DNA from 3 places in the Bradyrhizobium sp. BR2003 genome. Region 1 is predicted to be linked to each of the others. Evidence: predicted binding sites of a transcription regulator. Region 1 holds the regulator's gene; each other region holds the start of a gene.
What was found. The regulator PhoB, encoded in region 1, activates phosphate uptake and scavenging genes when phosphate is short. The targets are predictions, from matches to a motif close to TGTCATNNANCTGTCAT.
Positions count from the first base shown of each region.

Region 1 (3,357 bases):
TGCTCGCACAGCCGCGCGGCAAGCGCCTCGCCATCCGGGCTCTTGAACAGGTTCGACATGTGCCAGAGCTTGGTCGCCTGTTCCTGCAGCGCCTTGACCAGATGCGGATGCGCGTGCCCGAGCGCGTTGACCGCGACGCCCGAGGTGAAATCGAGATAACGGTCGCCGTTGGTTGCGATCAGCCAGGCGCCCTCACCGCGCTCGAAGCCGAGATCGACCCTGGCGAAGACGGGGAGCAGATGCGACGTGGCAGCGTTGGTCATGGCGTTCACTGACGGTTTTTAAGCCGACAATTGCCGCGCGCCTTGACGCCAGCGCAGCAACGGCCAGCTTCGGAAAACAAAACGGCCGCCTTTGCGGGCGGCACGTGGCGGGCATTCTATGCTGCGGTCAGTAAGTGTCAATCGCCACGAAGTGGCCTTCCTGCAATGCGAAACGAGCGCAATCCGGAGCATTCCGGTGCGGTGGAAAAGCCTCATCGCAACGCTTAACTGTGTGGGAACATGTGGACGCACGGCCGCGGACTCTTGCGCCAGAGTCACGCCATATTGTAGCGTTTGGCCTGTCGGGTACGACATCTCGTGCGGCAGTACTGGACCCTCTAAGTAGCCTTCGTGTCTCGCGTAACGTTCGGGCGCAACACCGTGCCCGGCGAGGGCTAAGGGATTCTGGCCGCAGGGATATTTGTCCAGATTGGCTCGCAGCGCCGCTCCAATGATTGGCCGGCGCTACGCGAAGGGAAGAATGCGATGACTGTATTGACCTGGTCCGACGATCGCGTCGAGCAGCTAAAGAAGCTCTGGGAGTCCGGCCTGTCGGCCAGCCAGATCGCGGCGGAACTTGGCAATGTGACGCGAAACGCCGTGATCGGCAAAGTGCATCGGCTCGGCCTCTCCGGCCGCGCCAAGGCACCCTCGACGGCCGCGCCGCGGCAGCGCAAGGCCCGCCCTGCCCAGCACATGATGCGGGTGGCGCGGCCGGTGTCGCGCGGCAACACCGCGCTGGCGCACTCCTTCGAGGTCGAGATGGAGCCCGATCCGATCTCCTACGACAATGTGGTGCCGATGAGCCAGCGGCTGTCGCTGCTCGAGCTCAACGAGGCCACCTGTCACTGGCCGGTCGGCGATCCCTCGAGCCCGGAATTCTTCTTCTGCGGCGGCAAGGCGCTCGCCGGCCTGCCCTATTGCGCGCATCACTCGCGCGTCGCCTACCAGCCCGCCGCCGACCGCCGCCGGCCGTCGGCGAAACCGCAGATCAAGTGAGCACTCGGGAAACTACGGAAGACCTGAAAAACAAATCCCCGCGAAAGCGGGGATTTTTTTGTGGCTCGTAGCCCGGATGCATTACCCGCGTCGCCCCGGCGAAAGTCGGGACCCATACGCCGCGGCCGGCGCAATCGGCAAGCGGCCAGACGGCTTTCTAACAACACCCATTGGTGGTTATGGGTCCGGCTTTCGCCGGGACGACGCCATGTCACGGCTTGTGATGGCCACGCGCCCGTTACGGCTGCGGCTCGGCCTTGGCAAAGCGGTCGTCGAGCGCGTAGCCCGCGCCGCGCACGGTGCGGATCGGATCCTGCTCGCGGCCGGGATTGAGCAGCTTGCGCAGGCGGCCGATATGCACGTCGACGGTGCGCTCATCTATGTAGATGTCGCGGCCCCAGACGCTGTCGAGCAGCTGCTCGCGGCTGAACACGCGGCCGGGATGCTCGAGGAAGAATTCGAGCAGGCGATACTCGGTCGGCCCGAGATCGATCGGACGGCCCGAGCGCGCCACGCGGCGCTTCTCGCGGTCAAGCTCGATGTCGCCATAGGTCAGCACGGTCGCAAGCCGCTCCGGGCTCGCGCGGCGCAACAGGCCCTTCACCCGCGCCAGCAGTTCCGGCACCGAGAACGGCTTGACGATGTAATCGTCGGCGCCGGTAGCAAGCCCGCGCACGCGCTCGCTTTCCTCGCCGCGCGCGGTCAGCATGATGATCGGAAGCTGCTTGGTCTCGGGCCGCGCCCGCAGGCGGCGGCACAGCTCGATGCCGGACAGGCCCGGCAGCATCCAGTCGAGGACCACGAGGTCGGGAACGCGCTCCTTCAGCCTCGTGTCGGCATCGTCGCCGCGCCCCACCGTCTCGACATCGTAGCCTTCCGCATCGAGGTTGTAGCGCAACAGCGTCGTCAGCGCTTCCTCGTCTTCGACTACCAGAATGCGTGCGCTCATCGGTTTAAGTTCTTTCTCTGTGGTGATCCGTTGCCCAGACGCAAACCGAAACGCTTACTTCCTCGAGCATAGTCCCCGCGGAAACGATTTGTCGCGAGGATCATCCGTTTCGCTCTTGCCGGTTCCGCGCTTGCCGATCATGCCTCAGTTGCCCGGCACCGTGGTGGCAAAAGTGGTCATGTCCCCCTTCGGGCGCTTGTCGGTGATCTGCTGGCCCTCGATCATGTAGAACACGGTCTCGGCGATATTGGTGGCGTGATCGCCGATCCGCTCGATGTTCTTGGCGCAGAACATCAGATGGATGCAGAACGAGATGTTGCGCGGATCTTCCATCATGTAGGTGAGCAGTTCGCGGAACAGCGAGGTGCAGATCGCATCGACCTCCTCGTCGCCCTTCCAGACGTTCATCGCCGCCGGCAGGTCGTGCGCGGCGTAGGCGTCGAGCACCGACTTGACCTGCGACAGCACGAGGTCGGTCATGTGCTCGAGGCCGCGGATCAGCTTCAGCGGCTGGAAATCGCTCTCCAGCGCCGCGACGCGCTTGCCCATGTTCTTGGCGAGGTCGCCGATCCGCTCGAGGTCGGTCGCGACGCGCATCGCGCTGACGATCTCGCGCAGGTCGATCGCCATCGGCTGGCGGCGCGCGATCGTCAGCACCGCGCGCTCTTCGATGTTGCGCTGCAGATTGTCGATCTCGATGTCGGCGGCGACCACGCGCTTGCCGAGCGCGACGTCGCGACGGATCAGCGCGTCGACCGACTCGGTAATCATCCGCTCGACCAAGCCGCCCATCTCGGCGACCAGGCGGGTCAACTCCTGCAGGTCGCTGTCGAATGCCTTGGCGGTATGTTCAGAAGCCATCGCTTGTCTCCCTCAACCATGATCCCGGGGATCATGGTTTCGTGTCCTGAATTTTAGCATGATCCGATCGGAAAACCGGTTCCCACTTTTCGGATCAAGCTCTAGCCGAACCGGCCGGTGATGTAGTCCTGGGTGCGCCGATCGCTCGGTGAGGTGAAGATCTTGTTGGTGTCGTCGAACTCGATCAGCTCACCGAGATACATGAAGGCGGTCTTGTCGGAGACGCGCGCCGCCTGCTGCATGTTGTGAGTGACGATCGCGATCGTGTAGTCCTCGGAGAGCTCC
Region 1 is NZ_SMYJ01000033.1:12,095-15,451, forward strand. It holds gene E2I15_RS28250 (aspartate aminotransferase family protein) at 1-263, opposite strand, end outside; gene E2I15_RS28255 (GcrA family cell cycle regulator) at 750-1,262, shown strand; gene phoB (phosphate regulon transcriptional regulator PhoB) at 1,501-2,211, opposite strand; gene phoU (phosphate signaling complex protein PhoU) at 2,356-3,072, opposite strand; gene pstB (phosphate ABC transporter ATP-binding protein PstB) at 3,174-3,357, opposite strand, start outside.

Region 2 (3,357 bases), on a different contig from region 1:
CCGGGGATTTCCGCGACTATAGGCCCAAAACGGGCGACCAAGGCAAGGGGCGAGGCAAGGGGGCAAGGCGAGGCCAACCCGCGCTAAAGTCAGGCGAACTTGCCGTCGATCCGCGGTCGGGCTAGGACAGGCCATGGTCTTGTTCGCGATGGTCGCATTCGTATCAACCGCCGGTTCTGCTAGATGACGCCGGTCGCGCTCACCATTGCCGGCTCGGACTCCTCGGGCGGGGCGGGCATCCAGGCCGACCTCAAGAGCTTTGCCGCGCTCGGGGTGTTCGGGGCGTCTGCGATCACGGCGCTGACCGCGCAGAACACCACGGGGGTCAGCGGCATTCATCCGGTGCCCGCGTCATTCGTCACCGCCCAGATCGATGCGGTGTTCTCCGACCTCGCGGTCGGCGCGGTCAAGATCGGCATGGTGGCACAGGCCGAGACGATTGCGGCGATCGCCGACGGGCTGATGCGCTGGGCGCCGCGTCATGTCGTCCTCGATCCGGTGATGGTCGCAACCTCGGGCGATCGGCTGCTTGCCGCCGAGGCGGTCGATGCGCTGAAGACCCTGCTGTTTCCGCTGGCCTCGCTGATCACGCCGAACCTGCCGGAAGCGGCGGCGCTGCTCAACGAGCCGGTTGCCGAGAGCGAGGCCGACATCGAGCGACAAGGCAAGCGATTGCTGGCGATGGGTTGTCGCGCGGTGCTGGTCAAGGGCGGCCACGGCCACGGCGTTGACAGCATCGACTATCTGATCGACGCCGAGCGTAGCATCGCGCTGGCTGCGCCGCGCATTGCGACCGCCAATACGCATGGCACCGGCTGCTCGCTGTCCTCGGCAATTGCAGCAGGGCTCGCGAAGGGCGAGAGCATGGAGACCTCCGTGCGCAACGCCAAGGCCTGGATCACCGAAGCAATCGCCGCTGCCGATCGTTTTGCCGTCGGCCACGGCCATGGGCCGGTGCATCACTTTCACAAATACTACTGAAAGTATCGTAGCCGTGTAGCCCGGATGGAGCCAACGGGTCGCGCGAACGCGCGCCGGTTGGCTCCATCCGGGCTACGCACCGCGCGCGTCGTTCCATCGCGTTACGCAGCCACACAACGCCTCTTCCCCACAGCCGCGACCGCCGATGTCGCCAGATTGTCGCACGCTGCTGTTATCCGCAGGGCAGGGGCGTACTGCTGATTCTCGTTAACTGTTTGTGGGGCCTTGGGTCGCGGGGATCGTCATCGCCTTGTCACAGGAATCTGTTAGGTGCACAGGCATGGGAAGTGACTCCTTGAGTGAAGAAAGTCCCGAGCGGCACTTTCGCACTTTGTTTATCTCCGATGTCCATCTCGGAGCCCGCGGTTCGCAAGCCGACCGCCTGCTGGACTTCCTCCGCTCTCACGATGCCGACACGATCTACCTCGTTGGTGATATCGTCGACGGCTGGGCGCTGAAGTCGAACTGGTACTGGCCGCAGACCCATAACGATTTCGTGCAGAAGATGCTGCGCAAGGCGCGCAAGGGCGCCAAGGTGATCTACGTCCCGGGCAACCACGACGAGTTCCTGCGCAAATATTACGGCACGCATTTCGGCGGCATCGACGTGGTGGAGAACACCGTCCACACCGGCGCCGACGGCAAGCGCTATCTCGTGATCCACGGCGACATCTTCGACCTCGTGGTGCAGAACGCGCGCTGGCTCGCCCATCTCGGCGACAAGGCCTACGACTTCGCGATCCAGATGAATCGCTTCGTCAACTTCTTCCGCAAGATGTTCGGCGTGCCGTACTGGTCGCTGTCGCAATGGGCCAAGCTGAAGGTCAAGAAGGCGGTGAACTATATCGGCGCCTTCGAGGCGACGCTTGCCGGCGAGGCGCGGCGCCACGGCTGCGACGGTGTGATCTGCGGCCACATCCACTACGCGACGATTCATGACGAGCACGGTATCCGCTACATGAATTGCGGCGACTGGGTGGAGAGTTGCACAGCGCTCGCCGAGCATGAGGACGGCCATTTCGAGATCATCACCTGGACCGACCCGGTGCGCCGGATCGCGCCAGTTCCGCGAGTGACGGCACGCGCTGCATGACGCATATCCTGGTCGCGACCGATGCGTGGCATCCCCAGGTCAACGGGGTTGTCCGCACGCTGACCATGATGGCACAGGCGGCGAAATCGCTCGGCGTCGAGGTGAGCTTCCTGACGCCGGACGAGTTCCGCACCTTCGCGATGCCGAGCTATCGCGATCTCCGGCTGGCGCTGCCGTACCGGGCCAAGGTCGCAAGTCTGATCGAGGCTGCGAGGCCCGACAGCATCCATATCGCGACTGAGGGGCCGATCGGGCTTGCGGTGCGCCGCTACTGCCGCAAGCGCGGCCTGCCGTTCACGACGAGCTTCCACACCCGCTTCCCCGAATACGTCTCGGCGCGGACGCCGGTCCCGGAGGCCTGGGTGTGGCGCGCGCTGCGCTGGTTCCACAGGCCGAGCCGCGCGGTGATGGCGGCGACCCCGGCGCTGGCGGCCGAGTTGCGTCAGCGCGGCTTCCGCAACGTGGTGCTGTGGTCGCGCGGCGTCGATACTGCGCTGTTCCATCCGCGCGACGTCGATCTCTGCCTGCCGCAGCCGGTCTATCTCAGCGTCGGCCGGGTGGCGGTGGAGAAGAATCTGGACGCCTTCCTCGAGCTCGATTTGCCGGGAACCAAGGTCGTGGTCGGCGACGGCCCGGCGCGGGCGGCGCTGGAGCGGAAATATCCGGACGCCGTGTTCCTCGGCGCCCGCCATGGGGAAGAATTGGCTGAGATCTACGCCGCGGCCGATGTGTTCGTTTTCCCGAGCCGGACCGATACGTTCGGTCTGGTGCTGCTTGAAGCGTTGGCGAGCGGCCTGCCGGTTGCCGCTTTTCCGGTCACCGGTCCCCGCGACGTGATCGGCGCGGCGCCGGTCGGCGTGCTCGATGAGGATTTGCGCCATGCCTGCCTGGAGGCGCTCAGCATCCCGCGGCAGGCCTGCGTCGATTTTGCTGCGCTCCACACCTGGCAGGCGTCGGCCCGGGTGTTCATCGACCGTTGCATGAACGTCCGTCCCGCGCCGCCGGATGGCGAAGGGGAAGCGTTCGAATTCGGTGCCGAAGAGCACCATTTCGCCGTCCTGCCGGCACCACAGCCAAACTCACGCTAGTTGGGTCACGCAAGCTTGTTTTTGACGCGTTTTCTTCACGCGAACCGGTCCCCACTTCACTCGAAAACGCTATGAAGCGTCTTGCCCGCCAGCCTGCTGCCGCGATACAAATTGCGAATGACGGACACCGTTCTCAATCCACCCGTCGCTGCCGCGGACATCGATGCCGCCGCAAGGGTGGTCGCGCCGTTCGCG
Region 2 is NZ_SMYJ01000024.1:247,968-251,324, reverse strand. It holds gene thiD (bifunctional hydroxymethylpyrimidine kinase/phosphomethylpyrimidine kinase) at 184-981, shown strand; gene E2I15_RS17380 (UDP-2,3-diacylglucosamine diphosphatase) at 1,262-2,074, shown strand; gene E2I15_RS17375 (glycosyltransferase family 4 protein) at 2,071-3,162, shown strand; gene E2I15_RS17370 (threonine/serine dehydratase family protein) at 3,280-3,357, shown strand, end outside.
Region 2: E2I15_RS17380 (UDP-2,3-diacylglucosamine diphosphatase) is a predicted target of PhoB. The motif match lies at 1,222-1,238, and genes of this name have one in related genera.

Region 3 (3,357 bases), on a different contig from region 1:
CCATCTCATCCTCACCGATCCGACCGAGCATGTGCTGGGCCAGGAGCTGCCGGCGCTGGTCGAGGACGGCTACACCTCGCTGAAGGTCTTCATGACCTATGAGGGCCTCGCGCTGTCGGACCGCGAGCTGCTGGAGACCATGTCGGTCGCGCGCGAGACCGGCGCGATGCTGATGGTGCATGCGGAGAATTTCGACGCCATCCGCTTCCTGACCGACCGGCTGGAGCGCGCCGGCAACACGGCGCCGCGCTTCCATGCGACCTCACGGCCGATCCCGGTCGAGCGCGAGGCCACCCATCGCGCGATCTCGCTGTCCGAGCTGGTCGACGTGCCGATCATGATCGTGCATGTCTCGAACCGCGAGGCGATGGACGAAATCCGGCGCGCGCAGCAGCGCGGCTTGCGGGTGATGGGCGAGACCTGCCCGCAGTACTTGATGCTGACCGAAAAGGATCTCGATCAGCTCAACATGGAAGGCGCAAAATACGTCTGCTCGCCGCCGCCGCGCGACGTCGCCAGCCAGCAGGCCTGCTGGGAAGGTCTGCAGCAGAAGGTATTTTCGGTGTTCTCGTCGGACCATTGTCCGTTCCGTTACGACGACCCGCAAGGCAAGCTTGCGCCGAAGGGGCGCACCAGCTTCCGCTGGGTGCCGAACGGAATTCCGGGTGTGGCGACGCGGCTGCCGATCCTGTTCTCCGAAGGCGTGGTGAAGGGGCGGATCGACCTCAACAGCTTTGTCGCCTTCAGCGCCACCAACCACGCCAGGATCTACGGCCTCTATCCGCGCAAGGGCACGATCGCGGTAGGCTCGGATGCCGACATCGCGCTGTGGGATCCGAAGCGCAAGGTGACGATCCGTCACGAGCTGATTCACGACGGCGCGGACTACACGCCCTATGAAGGGCTCGAGGTCACGGGCTGGCCGGTGCTGACCATGGTGCGCGGCAAGGTCGTGGTCGATAACGGTACGCTCGTCGGCGGCAAGGACCACGGCACCTATCTGCCGCGCGCCAAGCCGCCGAAGGCCGCGACCATTCCGTAACGAGCAAACAGAGAAGGCAGGAGATCAACATGCCCCATGCTGTGACAGACGACGGAGTGCGGCTCTATTTCGAGGAGACCGGATCGGGGCATCCGGTGATCCTGGTTCACGAGTTCGCCGGCGACTTGCGCAGCTACGAGCCGCAGATGCGGCACTTCGGCAAGCGTTTCCGGACGATCGCCTACAATGCGCGGGGCTTTCCGCCGTCGGATGTGCCGGAACAGGTCTCGTCCTATTCGCAGGCGCGCGCCGCCGACGATATCCTCGCCGTGCTCGATCACATCGGCGCGCCGAAGGCGCATATCGTCGGTCTGTCGATGGGCGGCTTTGCGACGCTGCATTTCGGATTGCGTCACCCTGATCGGGCGTTGTCGCTGTGCATCGGCGGCTGCGGCTACGGCGCCGAGCTCGACAAGCGCGAGACGTTTCGCGCCGAGGCCGACGTGATCGCGAACATGATCCGCAAGGACGGCATGCCGGCCTTCGCCGAGCGCTACGCCTATGGGCCGACCCGCGTGCAATATGAAAACAAGGACCCGCGCGGCCACGCCGAGTTCAAGACCATGCTGGCCGAGCATTCGGCGGTGGGATCGGCCAACACCCAGCAGGGCGTGCAGAAGGAGCGTCCCTCGCTCTACACGCTGGTCGACGAGATGAGGCGCATCACGGTGCCGACGCTGATCATCACCGGCGACGAGGATTGGCCTTGCCTGCTGCCGGGCATCCTGATGAAGCAGAGCATCCCGTCGGCCGCGCTCGCGGTGATGCCGAACTGCGGCCACGCCATCAACATCGAGGAGCCCGACGAATACAACCGGATCGTGGGCGAATTCCTGGCGCAGGTCGAGAGCGGCCGCTGGCCGCAGCGCGATCCCAGAGCGGTCAGTGCCTCGATCACGGGGATGAAGGATTAGCCTCGTTCACCGCCGCGGCGAACTGACTCGCGGCCTTCATCTGCGACCAGACCAAAGATCCCCGCTTTTCGGGACACATCCCCGGAAGGCGCGGATTTTTTTCGGGCGTGAGCAAGCCGCGACAGCCGGCGGCGCACAATCCGTTCGCATGATTGCTGACTGCTGCCGTCATGTTCAACGCGATCCCTTCAATTCCATCTCTTCTGACCGAAGCCGCGTCCACGGATAGCCGCTCGCGTCAGAGGAGTGACGTCTGTCATGCGCGCAAGAATTGATCCTTCGATGCCCGCTGCAACCGATGCGGACATCAGCGCACATCATCGTTCGTCGCATTCATTCGATCGACACAGCGCTGTCATCGGTGGTGGATAACTTGTCGCAGGTCGACGTCATAAATCCTTAAAAATAAGGGGCACTACGGTGAAAGCCAAATTTCTTTCGACGGTCGGAGTCTGTCTGGTTGCTGCCGCTGCGGTGATGTGCAGCGCCGCCGCTCAGGACGACAACAAGGGCAATAACGGCCACGATCATCATCCGCACGACATCCACACCCAAACGCCGATCAAGCATCTCGTCGTCATCTTCAACGAGAACCGCTCGTTCGATCACTACTTCGCAACCTACCCGGTTGCGACCAACCCGACCGGCTCGATCCCGTTCACGGCGAAGCCGCATACGCCGAAGGTCAACAACCTCGCCAGCGCCAATCTGTTGACCAACAACCCGAACACCAACCCGGCCAACGGCACCGGCGCGACCAATCCGTTCCGCCTCGACCGCACCCAGGCCAACACCAAGTCGCAAAACCACGCCTACACGCCCGAACAGCAGGCGGTCGACGACGGCAAGGAAGACCTGTTTCCGAAATTCACCGGTCGCGGCACCGCCGGCGGCGTCGGCGCTTTCGGCACCAACGGGCAGGTGATGGGCTATTTCGACGGCAACACCGTCACCGCGTTCTGGAATTACGCCCAAAACTTCGCGATGAGCGACAATAGCTGGACCGACACCTTTGGTCCGTCGACGCCCGGCGCGCTCGAGGTGGTTGCCGGCCAGACCGACGGTGCGCAGAACATCGTCGGCTCGTCATCGTCGATCGCCGACGGCCAGGGTGGCCTGACGCTGATCGGTGATACCGACCCTGCCTACGATGCCTGCTCGAGCACCACCAGCCAGGTCCTGATGACCAGCAAGAACATCGGCGACCTGCTCAATGCCGAGCAGATCAGCTGGGGCAGCTTCATGGGCGGCTTCGACCTGACGCTCAAGAACAGCAACGGCACCACCAACTGCGGCCGCAGCACGTTCTCGAGCAACGTCAACGGCACCGTCGTGGATTACATTCCGCACCACGCCTGGTTCCAGTACTACAAGTCGACCGCCAATCCGACCCATGCGCGG
Region 3 is NZ_SMYJ01000009.1:1,821-5,177, forward strand. It holds gene hydA (dihydropyrimidinase) at 1-1,042, shown strand, start outside; gene E2I15_RS04415 (alpha/beta fold hydrolase) at 1,072-1,956, shown strand; gene E2I15_RS04420 (phospholipase C) at 2,434-3,357, shown strand, end outside.
Region 3: E2I15_RS04420 (phospholipase C) is a predicted target of PhoB. The motif match lies at 2,344-2,360, and genes of this name have one in related genera.